DNA from 3 places in the Kribbella sp. NPDC104740 genome. Region 2 is predicted to be linked to each of the others. Evidence: riboswitches for the same ligand, from Rfam matches in the RefSeq annotation. Region 2 holds a riboswitch; each other region holds the start of a gene.
What was found. A riboswitch is a leader RNA that binds a small molecule or an ion and turns the genes downstream of it on or off. The one in region 2 is predicted to bind glycine.

Region 1: another riboswitch for glycine. It lies ahead of ACZ6Z4_RS18605 (L-serine ammonia-lyase); the one in region 2 lies ahead of gcvP (aminomethyl-transferring glycine dehydrogenase).
Region 3: another riboswitch for glycine. It lies ahead of gcvT (glycine cleavage system aminomethyltransferase GcvT); the one in region 2 lies ahead of gcvP (aminomethyl-transferring glycine dehydrogenase).

What each region holds. Positions count from the first base shown of each region.
Region 1 is NZ_JBVJNV010000003.1:528,621-532,908, forward strand. Features, by position in the region: gene ACZ6Z4_RS18595 (hypothetical protein) at 1-309, opposite strand, end outside; gene ACZ6Z4_RS18600 (alpha/beta fold hydrolase) at 407-1,093, shown strand; gene ACZ6Z4_RS18605 (L-serine ammonia-lyase) at 1,055-2,428, opposite strand; glycine riboswitch at 2,507-2,599, opposite strand; gene ACZ6Z4_RS18610 (DUF3817 domain-containing protein) at 2,671-3,003, opposite strand; gene ACZ6Z4_RS18615 (alpha/beta hydrolase) at 3,099-4,288, shown strand, end outside.
Region 2 is NZ_JBVJNV010000006.1:182,575-186,862, forward strand. Features, by position in the region: gene ACZ6Z4_RS28920 (FHA domain-containing protein) at 1-417, shown strand, start outside; gene ftsR (transcriptional regulator FtsR) at 449-1,084, shown strand; gene ACZ6Z4_RS28930 (bifunctional nuclease family protein) at 1,132-1,626, shown strand; gene ACZ6Z4_RS28935 (MerR family transcriptional regulator) at 1,840-2,457, shown strand; glycine riboswitch at 2,479-2,567, shown strand; gene gcvP (aminomethyl-transferring glycine dehydrogenase) at 2,644-4,288, shown strand, end outside.
Region 3 is NZ_JBVJNV010000001.1:1,818,290-1,822,577, reverse strand. Features, by position in the region: gene glyA (serine hydroxymethyltransferase) at 1-960, opposite strand, end outside; gene gcvH (glycine cleavage system protein GcvH) at 957-1,337, opposite strand; gene gcvT (glycine cleavage system aminomethyltransferase GcvT) at 1,346-2,446, opposite strand; glycine riboswitch at 2,491-2,584, opposite strand; glycine riboswitch at 2,585-2,677, opposite strand; gene ACZ6Z4_RS08575 (mandelate racemase/muconate lactonizing enzyme family protein) at 2,761-3,807, opposite strand; gene ACZ6Z4_RS08570 (carboxymuconolactone decarboxylase family protein) at 3,971-4,288, shown strand, end outside.

The DNA of each region.
Region 1 (4,288 bases), on a different contig from region 2:
CTGGACGTCGCCGCGGCCGACGCCCCACGGCTCGGTGGAGGGCGCGAGCGTAGGCGTGACGACCGGGCTGCGCGGGTCGCCGTCGACGTACGGGTAGCGCTGGTCGGCCGGGTCCACGGCCGGGAGGCCTGCGACCGGGTTGACCGCGTCGGGGTCCCCGCCACCGGGCAGCGGTAGCAGGCCGGCGACGGCCAGGGCGGCGTACAGGCCGATGGGCAGGGCGATGCAGGCGGCGGTACGGCGGGCCCTCTTGCTCCTCAGCGGGGTCCGGCGCGGTGCTGCCTGTTCTTCCTCGGAGAACAGACTCACAGTTCCGGCACAGTAGCGGGTGTTCACACGTTTCAAACAGGTCTTGGAACGATCTTCACCCTTTTTGTCATCTGTCCGGCAGGGAAGACTGCCCGGCATGACAATCCTGCTGCTGCACGGCCTCGGCGCGACCCGCCGGGTCTGGGACGGCTGGCCGACCACTTCCGCCCACTCCCCCGACCTCCCCGGCCACGGCACCGCCGGCCCGCTCGACAGCTACAGCTTCGAGTCGATCACCGCCGCCGTCGCCCAGAACCTGCCCGACCTCAGCACCGTGATCGGCCACTCGCTGGGCGGTGTGATCGCCCTCGAGCTGGCCAGCGGCCGGTACGGCGTCCGCGTGGACCGCGTGATCGCCCTCGGCGTCAAGGTCACCTGGTCGGACGAGGACCTGGCCCGGACCGCGGCACTCGCCGCCAAGCCGGTCACCTGGTTCGACACCCGCGACGCCGCCGCCGAGCGCTACCTGAAGATCTCCGGTCTCCAGGGCCTGGTCGACCCCGCGAGCGACGCCGTCGACCACGGGCTGCGCGAGCAGGACGGCCGCTGGCGGCTCGCGCTCGATCCCCGCGCGTTCGGCGTCGGCGCCCCGAACATGGCCCGCCTGCTCCGCGACGCGCAGGCGGACGTCGTACTGGCTCGGGGTGAGCTGGACCCGATGAACACCGACGCCGAGCTGTCAGCGCTGCACGACCAGGTCGTCACGCTGCCCAGCGCCGGTCACAACGCCCACGTGGGGAACCCGTCAGCACTCGATCACGTTGACGGCCAGGCCGCCTCGTGACGTCTCCTTGTACTTGATCTTCATGTCGGCGCCGGTCTCGCGCATCGTCTTGATCACCTTGTCCAGCGTGACCACGTGCACCCCGTCCCCGTGCATCGCCATCCGGGCCGCGTTGATCGCCTTCACCGAGGCCATCGCGTTCCGCTCGATGCACGGGATCTGGACCAGCCCGCCGACCGGGTCGCAGGTCAGGCCGAGGTTGTGCTCCATCGCGATCTCGGCCGCGTTCTCGACCTGCTCCGGCGTACCGCCGAGCACCTCGCACAACCCGGCGGCGGCCATCGAGCAGGCCGACCCGACCTCGCCCTGGCAGCCGACCTCGGCGCCGGAGATCGACGCGTTCTCCTTGTAGAGCACGCCGATCGCGCCGGCGGCGAGCAGGAACCGGACGGCGCCGTCGTCGGACGAGCCCGGGACGAACCGCCGGTAGTAGTGCAGGACAGCGGGAATGATGCCCGCGGCACCGTTCGTCGGCGCGGTGACGATCCGGCCGCCGGAGGCGTTCTGCTCGTTCACCGCGAGCGCGAACAGGTTCACCCAGTCCATCACCTTGAGCGGGTCGACCGACCACTTGTCGCTGCTCAGCTTCTGGTGCAGCGCGTGCGCGCGGCGCGGGACCTTGAGGCCGCCGGGCAGCACGCCCTCGGTCTCGCAGCCCTCGTCGACGCAGTCCTGCATCACCTGCCAGATGTGCAGCAGGCCGGATCGGATCTCCGGCTCGGTGCGCCAGGCCAGCTCGTTGTGCAGCATCACCTCGCTGATCGCGAGACCGGACTCGCGGCACCGGTCGAGCAGCTCGGCGCCGGTCAGGAACGGGTACTTCAGCGGCGTCCGGTCCGGCACGATCCGGTCGCCGGCGGCCGCGTCCTCGTCGACGACGAACCCGCCGCCGACCGAGTAGTAGGTGCGTTCCCGCAGTACGGCGCCGTCGGCCGAGCGCGCGACGAAGGTCATCCCGTTCGGGTGGTAGGGCAGCGCCTTGCGGCGGTGCATCACCAGCTGGGTGTTCTCGTCGAACGCGATCTCCTGCCGGCCGGCCAGCCGGATCCGCCCGGCCGCGCGGATCCCCGCGACCCGGTCCTCGACCGAGCCGGTGTCGACGGTCTCGGGGTCCTCGCCCTCGAGACCGAGCAGGACCGCCTTGTTGCTGCCGTGCCCGTGCCCGGTCGCGCCGAGCGAGCCGAACAGCTGCGACTCGACGGCCGTGGTCCGGTCGAGCAGCCCGTCGGCCTCGAGGCCGAGGGCGAAGGTGCGGGCGGCGCGCATCGGTCCCACGGTGTGGGAGCTCGACGGGCCGATCCCGATACTGAACAGGTCGAAAACGCTGATCGCCATCTGGAGGTTCCTTCCGGTCTTCGTTGACCGATCGGTGTGCCTCCCCGCTCTGTTGGGCGTGCTGCCTTCCAGAGGTGCCTCGCCCGTGCGGTGAGGGTGCCTGAGAGATTCTTGGGGAGAGTTGCTCCTACGGCGCCCAGGTCGGGCCTGGGTCTCTCCCGCACGGGTTCATACGGCGGGTGCTGCTGACGATCGCGACGGTACGGCGGCCCGGCCGTACTCGTCAATCCGGCCGGGCGCGGTCAGCCCAGGCGGTCGGTCCGGGCCGCCCACAGCTCGAAGAACCAGGTGAACAGCGGGGGAACGCTTGCCGCCAGCGCCAGCAGCGTGGTCGGCCAGCTCCAGCGCAGCGGCTTGCGGACGACCGCGACGGTCAGCACGTAGGCGACGAAGATGCCGCCGTGGATCGGCCCGAAGACCTGGACGCCGATCTCGTTGTCGGACAGCACGTACTTGAACAGCATCCCGATCAGCAGCCCGGTCCACGAGATCGCCTCGGCGATCGCCACCACCCGGAACCAGGTCGCATGCTTGGAACCAGCCGGCGCGTCCACGGCTGCAACAGTCTCGGTCATCAGACCAGTGACCCTAACAAGCAGCTCCAACCCCGGGGTCGGCTCGGGGGCGCTGCCGGATGCCGGTCAGGGTCCGGGCGGCCAAGGATCGAAGCGTGAAGAGACAAAGTGTTTGGTGTGCCGCCCTGGCCGTCGTTCTGGCCACGCTGACCGTCCCCGCCACTGCCGCTGCCCCGGCCGCCGAGCCGGCCGCGGAGCCGCCCGTCCAGCTAGCCGCCTCGCGTCCGTTGAGCTGGTCGGCCTGCGCGCCCGAGCCGGGCGACACACCGGAGGAGATCGCCCTGCTCCCCGGCTCCGAGTGCGCGACGCTCACCGTCCCGATCGACTGGAACCATCCGTCCGCAGGCACCTTCGAGCTCGCGGTCGCCCGCCGGAAGGCCCAGCAGCAGCGAGTCGGCGTACTGGTGTTCGGACCGGGCGGACCCGGCGACTCCGGCGTCGACCGGATCCGGACCGGGATGAGCCGCTTCAGCCGGCAGCTCGAGGACCGCTTCGACATCGTCAGCTTCGACCCGCGCGGTGTCGCCCGGAGCAACGCCGTGAAGTGCTCGGCCGCGCTGGTCGCCCGCCAGCCGTCGCCGATCCTCCAGAGCCAGCAGGACTTCGACGACACCATCACCTACAACCGCGAGCTCGCAGCAGACTGCCGGAAGAACACCGGCCCGGTCTACGACCACCTCGACATGCTGCAGACCGTCCGCGACGTCGACGCGATCCGGGCCGCACTGGGCGAGTCCCGGATCTCCTTCCACGGCAGCTCGTACGGGACGCTGCTCGGCCAGCAGTACGCCGAGCGCTACCCGCGGCGGGTCCGCGCGCTCGTGCTGGAGAGCGTGTTCGACCACGGGCCCGCGTCCACCGGCGAGTTCCTCGACGAGCAGGCATGGGCCGGGCAGGACTCGTTCGACGAGTTCGTGAAGTGGTGTACGACGGCGACGACCTGCTCCCTGCACGGCCAGGACATCCACGTCCTGTGGGATCGACTGATCGCCAGAGCCGATCGTGGTGACCTGCCGGACCCACAGCGCCCGGCGTACCCGATCAACGCGTTCCAGCTGAGCTTCGTGACGTTCCGGACGTTCTACGGACCCGACTGGGCCCGACTGGCCGACCTGCTCGACAAGCTGGACCAGAGCCCGCCGCCGACCGCCGTACCGCCGGTCCCGACCGGACTGACCAGCTTCGCGTTCGTGACGTTCTGCCACGACTTCGACCTGCCGGTCCGCGACTACCGCGAGTACGCCGGCCACCTGCGGCGACTCGCGCGGGACAACGAGGACCTGCG
Region 2 (4,288 bases):
GTCACCGACACCGCGATGCTGACCCCGATCAGCGCCGAGCCCGACACCGAGCGGATCGAGCTGGCCGGTGAGGGACTGACCGCCGAGGACGAGGCCGCCGTCGGCGCGCTCCCGGCCGGGTCGGCGCTGCTGATCGTCCAGCGCGGCCCGAACGCGGGCAGCCGGTTCCTGCTCGACGTCGACGTGGTCACCGCCGGCCGGCACCCCGACAGCGACATCTTCCTCGACGACGTCACCGTCTCGCGCCGGCACGCGGAGTTCCGCCGCGACCCGGCCGGGGTCAAGGTCCGCGACGTCGGCAGCCTGAACGGCACCTACGTGAACCGCGACCGGATCGACGAGGTCGCGCTGAACAACGGTGACGAGGTCCAGATCGGCAAGTACCGGCTCGTCTACTACGCCAGTGGCCAGGCCTGAGGCTGACGCCGGAGGAAGCAGCATCGGAGCGGTGCTGCAGGTCCTGCAGGCCGAGTTCGCCGACGTCACCATCTCCAAGCTCCGCTTCCTCGAGGCCGAGGGACTGGTGACGCCGGCCCGGACCGCGTCCGGGTACCGCAAGTTCAGCGCGGCCGACATCGAGCGGCTGCGCTACGTCCTGACCGCGCAGCGCGACCAGTACCTGCCGCTGAAGGTGATCAAGGAACACCTCGGCGCCATGGACCGCGGGCTGCGGCCGACACCCGGTGGTCGTCCGGCGGCACCTGCGGCGGTCGAGCCTGCGGGTCTGCCGGTGGCGGAGGACTTCGGTGCCGACCGCACCGAGTTGAAGCTGACGCGTGAGGAGCTGCGCGTCGCGGCCGGGATCTCGGCTGAGTTGCTGGAGCAGTTGGAGAGCCACCAGCTGGTGGTGGCTCGCGGCAACCACTACGACGGCGACGCGATCCTGGTCGCGAAGGCGGCCGCCGAGTTCGGCCGGTACGGCGTGGAGCCGCGGCACCTGCGCCCGTTCCGGACGGCGGCCGACCGCGAGGTCGGGCTCATCGAACAGGTCGCCGGGCCTCGCCGGGACGACAAGACGCAGGAGCTGGCTGCGCTCGCCGTACGGTTGCACGCCGCACTCGTCAGGTCGCGGCTCAGCCGTTGACCGTACGTCGGCCAGCTTGTGTCGGCGTCGCGGAGTAGGCTGAGGGTGTGCGCGAAGTCGACGTAATCGGAGTCCGGGTCGAGATGCCCTCGAGTCAGCCGATCGTGCTGCTCCGGGAGGTCGGCGGTGAGCGGTACCTGCCGATCTGGATCGGTGCGGCCGAGGCCAGCGCGATCGCGTTCGCGCAGCAGGGGATGGAGCCGCCGCGGCCGCTCACCCACGACATCTTCGCCGAGGTGATCCGTGTCCTGGGTCACACCCTGACCCAGGTCCGGATCGTGAACCTGACCGACGGGGTGTTCGAGGCGATCCTGGTCTTCGACGACAAGACCGAGATCTCCGCCCGCCCGTCGGACTCGATCGCGCTCGCGCTGCGCACCGGCACGCCGGTGTTCTGCAGCGAGGAGATCCTCGCCGAGGCCGGCGTACCGGTCCCGGAGAGTGAGAACGACGAGGCCGACGAGGTGGAGGAGGAAGAGGAAGTGGAGCGCTTCCGCGAGTTCCTCGACCAGGTCTCCCCGGAGGACTTCGACAAGTCCTGAGGCCGCGCTCGAGCCTTCACCGGGACCCGCAAATTTGGTGTCTCTGGTACAAGGCCGGGTTGGTAACAATTCGGCCCGGAGTCGCGACACGCTTTCGGCTCGGAGCGGTTGTCGTTGACCGGGTCAAGTCGGCGGCTTACCTTGAAGGAGTTGTGAGGAGTTGTAACTCCACGGATGTAGTCCGTTCCAGTCGGTACCCAGGGAGGCTCAGGCGTGACACGCACCGGCGACACTGATCTGACGGCGCAGCAGGCGTCCGAAGCACGCGCCGACGCGGCCGCCGCAGCGGGGGTGCAAGGCCTGCTCTTCGACGACGACCTGCGCCCGATGCCGGAGGATGTCGGCTTCCGTGGCCCGACCGCCTGCGCCGCCGCGGGGATCACGTACCGTCAGCTCGACTACTGGGCCCGTACCGGCCTGGTCTCGCCGTCGGTCCGCCCGGCCACCGGCTCCGGCACCCAGCGGTTGTACGGCTTCCGCGACGTGCTGCTGCTCAAGGTGATCAAGCGCCTGCTCGACGCCGGCATCTCGCTGCAGCAGATCCGCACCGCGATCGCCCACCTGAGCAAGCGCGGCATCGACGACCTGACCCAGATCACGCTGATGAGCGACGGCGCCTCGGTCTACATGTGCACCTCGCCGGACGAGGTGATCGACCTGCTGGCCGGCGGCCAGGGGGTCTTCGGGATCGCGCTCGGTGGCGTCTGGCGGGAGGTCGAGGGCTCGTTGTCGGAGCTGCCGACCGAGCGCGCCGACGGCCACGACGAGGAGTCCGGCCCGCACGCGAACGACGAGCTCGCTGCCCGTCGCCGCGCCCGGATGACCGGCTGAGGTACGCTGCTCTCTAGCTGTTCACCGCACTCGGGAGAGACCCGTACGACGGGCGCCGAAGGGGCAATTCCTCCCCGGAACCTCTCAGGCCCATGGACCGGGTGCGTCAGGCGACTCTGAAGCGTGCTGCCGTGCGTGACAGAGGGGGAGGCCACCGGAAGCGACAGCCAGCAACGGAGCCTCTTGATGACTGAAATCTCAGCAACCTTCGCCGACCGCCACATCGGTCCGCGGGCCGACGAGGTGGCCCGGATGGTGCAGACCCTCGGCTACGCCGACGTCGACGCGCTGGTCGACGCCGCGGTCCCGGCCTCGATCCGCTCGGCCGAGCCGCTCCGGCTGCCCGAGCCGGCCTCCGAGGTCGACGCGCTGACCGAGCTCCGCCGGCTGGCCGGCCGCAACAACGTCGCCACCTCGATGATCGGCCAGGGCTACTACGGAACCTTCACCCCGTCGGTGATCGTCCGCCGCCTGGTCGAGAACCCGGCCTGGTACACGGCGTACACGCCGTACCAGCCGGAGATCTCGCAGGGCCGGCTGGAGGCGCTGCTGAACTTCCAGACCGTCGTGTCGGACCTGACCGGCCTGCCGACCGCGAACGCGTCGCTGCTCGACGAGGGCACCGCGGCCGCCGAGGCGATGACGCTGGCGCACCGGTCGAACCGGCGGTCGTCGGCTGGAGGGGCCAAGAGCAACCGCTTCCTGGTCGACGCCGACTGCTTCGCGCAGACGATCGCGGTGGTCGAGACCCGCGCCGAGGCGCTCGGCATCGAGGTCGTCGTCGCCGACACCACTCGCGGTCTGCCCGAGGGTGACTTCTTCGGTTTCCTGGTCCAGTACCCGGGCTCCGGCGGCGTCGTCCGCGACCTGAAGCCGCTGGTCACGGCGGCGCACGAGCGCGAGACGCTGGTTGCCGTCGCCTCCGACCTGCTCGCGCTGACGTTGCTGGAGGCACCGGGTGAGGCCGGCGCCGACATCGTCGTCGGGTCCTCGCAGCGCTTCGGAGTCCCCTTGTTCTACGGCGGTCCGCACGCCGGCTTCATGTCGGTCCGGGCCGGTCTCGAGCGGTCGTTGCCCGGTCGCCTCGTCGGCGTCTCGGTCGATGCCGACGGCGCGCCGGCGTACCGGCTGGCCCTGCAGACCCGTGAGCAGCACATCCGTCGCGAGAAGGCGACGTCCAACATCTGTACGGCTCAGGTCCTGCTCGCCGTCGTCGCGTCCATGTACGCCGTCTACCACGGCCCGGACGGACTGAAGGCGATCGCCGAGCGCGTGCACGCGAACGCCGACAGCCTGGCCGCCTCGCTGCGCGCCGGTGGCGTCGAGGTCGTGCACGAGCAGTTCTTCGACACCGTCCTGGCCCGCGTCCCCGGTCGCGCCGCCGACGTCGTCGACACCGCCCGGCAGAACGGGATCTGGCTGCGCCTGGTCGACGCCGACCACGTCGGGATCTCCTGCGACGAGAAGACCGACGCCGCCGCGCTCGGCCGGGTCTGCCGCTCGTTCGGCGTCCGGTACGACGCCGCGCTCGGCGGCGGGAACCTGTCCGAGGCCGTGGCCCGGACGTCGGACTACCTGACCCACCCGGTCTTCAACACGCACCGGTCCGAGACCGCGATGCTGCGCTACCTGCGCAAGCTGTCGGACTACGACTACGCGCTCGACCGCGGCATGATTCCGCTCGGCTCCTGCACGATGAAGCTGAACGCGACCACCGAGATGGAAGCGGTCACCTGGCCCGAGTTCGCCGACCTGCACCCGTTCGCGCCGATCGAGGACGCCGCCGGGTACGTGACGCTGATCGGTCAGCTGGAGCGCTGGCTGGCCGAGG
Region 3 (4,288 bases), on a different contig from region 2:
TGAGATGCCGTGCTTGGCGACGTCGGGCTGAACCAGCCGCTCGGCGAGGATCCGTGCGCCGGCGAGGACGCGTTCCTGGCGCTCGCGGAACTCCTCCGAGGCGGCGATCTTGAACGCGACCGCCTTGCCCGCGATCACGTGCTCGAGCGGCCCGCCCTGCTGGCCGGGGAACACCGCCGAGTTGATCTTCTTGGCCAGGTCGGCGTCGTTGGTCAGGATGATCCCGCCGCGCGGGCCCGCCAGCGTCTTGTGCGTGGTCGACGTCGTCACGTGGGCGTGCGGCACCGGCGACGGGTGCAGCCCGGCCGCGACCAGCCCGGCGAAGTGCGCCATGTCGACCATCAGGTACGCACCGACCGCGTCGGCGATCCGGCGGAACTCGGCGAAGTCCAACTGCCGGGCGTACGCCGACCAGCCGGCCACGATCAGCTTCGGCTGGTGCTCGTGGGCCAGCCGCTCGACCTCGGCCATGTCGACGCGGTGGTCGTCGGCGTTCACCTGGTACGGGATCACGTCGTACAGGCGGCCGGAGAAGTTGATCTTCATCCCGTGCGTCAGGTGGCCGCCGTGCGCCAGGTTCAGGCCCATGATCGTGTCGCCGGGCCGGATCAGCGCGTGCATCACCGACGCGTTCGCCTGCGCACCGGAGTGCGGCTGCACGTTCGCGTACGCCGCCCCGAACAGCGCCTTGACCCGGTCGATCGCGAGCTGCTCGATCACGTCGACGTGCTCGCAGCCGCCGTAGTACCGGCGGCCCGGGTAGCCCTCGGCGTACTTGTTGGTGAGCACCGAGCCCTGGGCCTGCATCACCGCGGCCGCGGTGTGGTTCTCCGAGGCGATCATCTCCAGGCCGTCGCGCTGCCGGGTCAGCTCGTCGGCGATCTTCACCGCGATCTCCGGGTCGAGGTCGGCCAGGTCCGCGTTCAGGCTCGGGGCGACGACCTGCTGGAAGGCGCTCACAGCTCACCACCGTGCTTGGCCGCGTAGTCCTCGGCCGACAGCAGCGGGCCGTCGGCGGTGGCGTTCACCTTGAACAGCCAGACGCCGTACGGGTCCTCGTTGATCGCGGCCGGGTCGTCGGCGACCGCGGGGTTGACCTCGACGATCTCGCCGGTCACCGGCGAGTACAGGTCGGAGACGGACTTGGTGGACTCCACCTCGCCGCAGCTGTCCCCCGCGGTCACGCTCGCGCCGACCTCGGGCAGCTCGACGTAGACGATGTCGCCGAGCGCGTCGGTGGCGATCGCGGAGATGCCGACGGCAACGACGCCGGCGTCCTCACGGGCCACCCACTCGTGCTCGTCGGAGTACTGCAGGCCGGCCTTGACGGTGGGCATCTCGGTCCTCACTTCTGGCGCTGGTAGAAGGGCAGGGTGGTCACTTCGAACGGCTCGGGCGTCCCGCGCAGGTCGACGTGCAGTGCGGTGCCCGGCTCGGCGTGCTCGACGTCGACGTAGGCCAGAGCGACCGGTACGCCGAGCGTCGGGCTCGGCTGCCCGGAGGTGATCTCGCCGACCACGACACCGTCCTTGAGCACCGGGTAGTGGCTGCGCGGCGCGCGCCGGCCGGCGCCGGTCAGGCCGACGAGCTTCCGGGCCGATCCCGTTTCCTTGCGCTGGGCAAGGGCGTCCCGGCCGACGAAGTCCTTGCTGAGCGCAACGACACCGCCGAGCCCGGCGGCGTACGGGTCGCCGTCGCGCGACAGTTCGTTGCCGTACAGCGGCATCCCGGCCTCGAGCCGCAGCGAGTCGCGCGCGGCCAGACCGCACGGGGTCAGCTCGCCATCCTCGGCGACGGCCTCGATCGCCTGCCAGACCTCGGCGGCGTCGTCGTTGCCGACGAAGATCTCGAACCCGTCCTCGCCGGTGTAGCCGGTGCGCGCGACCGGGAGGTTGCGGTCGGCAAGCGTCACCTCGACGGCGGCGTAGTACCTGAGCTCGGTGAGGAGCTGCTGCTGGTCAGCCGGGACCAGGCGGAGCAGGATCGCCTCCGCCTTCGGGCCCTGGACGGCGATCAGCGACGTCCGCGCCGAGGCGTCGTCGACGGTGACGGCGAAGTCCTTCGCACGCTCGGCGAGCGCCGCGACGACGGTCTCGGCGTTGCCCGCGTTCGGGACGACCAGGAACGCGTCCGGACGCCGGTAGGTGATCAGGTCGTCGATCACGCCGCCGTCCTCGGCGCAGATCAGCGAGTACTTCGCCTTCCCCTGCGCCATCGCGGAGATCTTGCCGACCAGCGCGTGGTCAAGGAACGCCGCGGCGTCCGGGCCGGTCACCCAGACCTCACCCATGTGGGACAGGTCGAAGAGCCCGGCGGACCGGCGTACGGCGTGGTGCTCGGCGAGCTCGGAGCGGTACTTGAGCGGCATCTGCCAGCCGCCGAAGTCGGTGAAGCTCGCGCCGAGGCGCTCGTGCTGGGCGCGCAGCGCCGTGTACTTGTCGGGCATGGGAACTCCAGAATCCGGGTGGCAGGCGCCACGCGATCAGGGTTCCTCCCCGCTCTGTATCGGACCTGAGAGTTTCCGCGCCGGGACCTGCGCTTGCACCGTCGGTGAGCCGGACGACCGGCTGCTTTCCAGAGTTGCCTGACCGCGGCGGTACGGGGGCCTGAGAGATTCCCGGGGAGGGTTTGCTCCTACGGCACCTGCACGGCGGCAGGATTCTCCCGCCGCGGATCATCAGCGTGTTCAGTTGTCGCTGGCACCCTAAGCGGGCCGCCACCGGGCGCGCAAGGCGGCCGCGTACCGGCGGCGCGTTCGGGTCAGGGCAGCTGCAGACCGAAACCAGGCCGGTCGGGGACGGTGAGGTTGCCGTCCGCCCACGCGTACGCGCTGGTGTCGAGGCCGACCGTCTCGCCGGGCACGCCCTCGACCGTCGGGACGTTGCCGAGGCCCGCGGCCAGCTGTGCGGCGTACAGGGTCTTGAGTGGGAGCCCCCACGCGTGCGGCGACGCCTGGCAGCTCACCCGGGGCATCACCTGGCGCCAGCTGGTCAGCCCGAAGCTGACCACGTCCATCAGCAGGACGTCGATGTCCCCACGGTCGGCGATCTCGAGCAGCGGCTCCAGGTCGGGATTCGACTCGCCCTCCGCGATCAGCGTTCCCGAGCCGTTCAGATGCTTCTTCAGGCGTGCGAGATCAGCCGCGTCGTCGAGGAACGGCTCCTCGACCCAGTACAGCTCGCAGTCCGCGACCGCCTTCAAGTACTCGAGGAAGCCGTCGCAGTCGTACCCGTCGTTCGCATCCACCAGAATCCGGTGCTCCGGGTACGCCGAACGCACGGCCCGCGTCACCTCGATGTCCCGCGCGTCACCTTCGGCCCGGGACATCCACCGGTTCCCGCGCCCGATCTTCAGCTTGAACGCCCGGTACCCCGCGGCGTCGTCGGCCGCGCAGTGCGCCAGCACCTCGTCGACACCGCCCGGGCCGTCGAGATCCGCGAAGTAGATCGCGCCGTCGTAGCAGGCGACCGTCGTACTGCCTCTGGATCCCAGCATCGCGTGCACCGGCAGATCGAGGATCTGCCCCGCGAGATCGTGCAGCGCGAAGTCCAGCCCCCGCAACGACTCGTCCCGTACGCCGCTCGCGGGGTCGATCAGCTCCCCGACCGACTTCCCGATGACGTCGGGCACCGGACCGGCTTTGAGGCCCCACCCGGTCTTTCCGGTGTCGGTCCGCAGGACCACGACCTCGTCGACGGGACCGTCCCCGTGACTCCCCAACCGGGCGTTCCGGCCGATCGTCCGCGGGTAGCGGGACCGGATCGTGCTGACCTCGACGCTGCTGACGAAATGGTGGTCCAGAGACATCTGCACTCCCAACGGCGGCTTTCCCCGAGTCTGCTGCGCCGCCGGACCGCGCAAACCTCGGCACCGTGAGCGAGACGTGGGTCACACCAGCTCGTTGTCACAACCCCCGGGGTGACGTCTGTCAAAGGGGTGACAACAGACGAACGTTCTGAGGAGACCCGTGATGGACGCCCGCATCGATCTGCACAGCAACCCGCTCGCCGGTCAGGTCCTGAAGTACATCAACTCGGCCGGGCACGCGGTCGGGAAGTCGAGCCTGCCGATGGCGACGCAGGAGTTGGTGAAGCTGCGTGCCAGCCAGATCAACGGCTGCGGTTTTTGCACCGACATGCACTTCAAGGACGCCGTCGCCGCCGGTGAGACCGCGCAGCGGCTGAACCTGGTCGCGGCCTGGCGGGAGGCGACGGTGTTCACCGAGCCCGAGCGCGCCGCGCTCGAACTGGCCGAGGAGGGCACCCGGATCGCCGACGCGGCGGGTGGG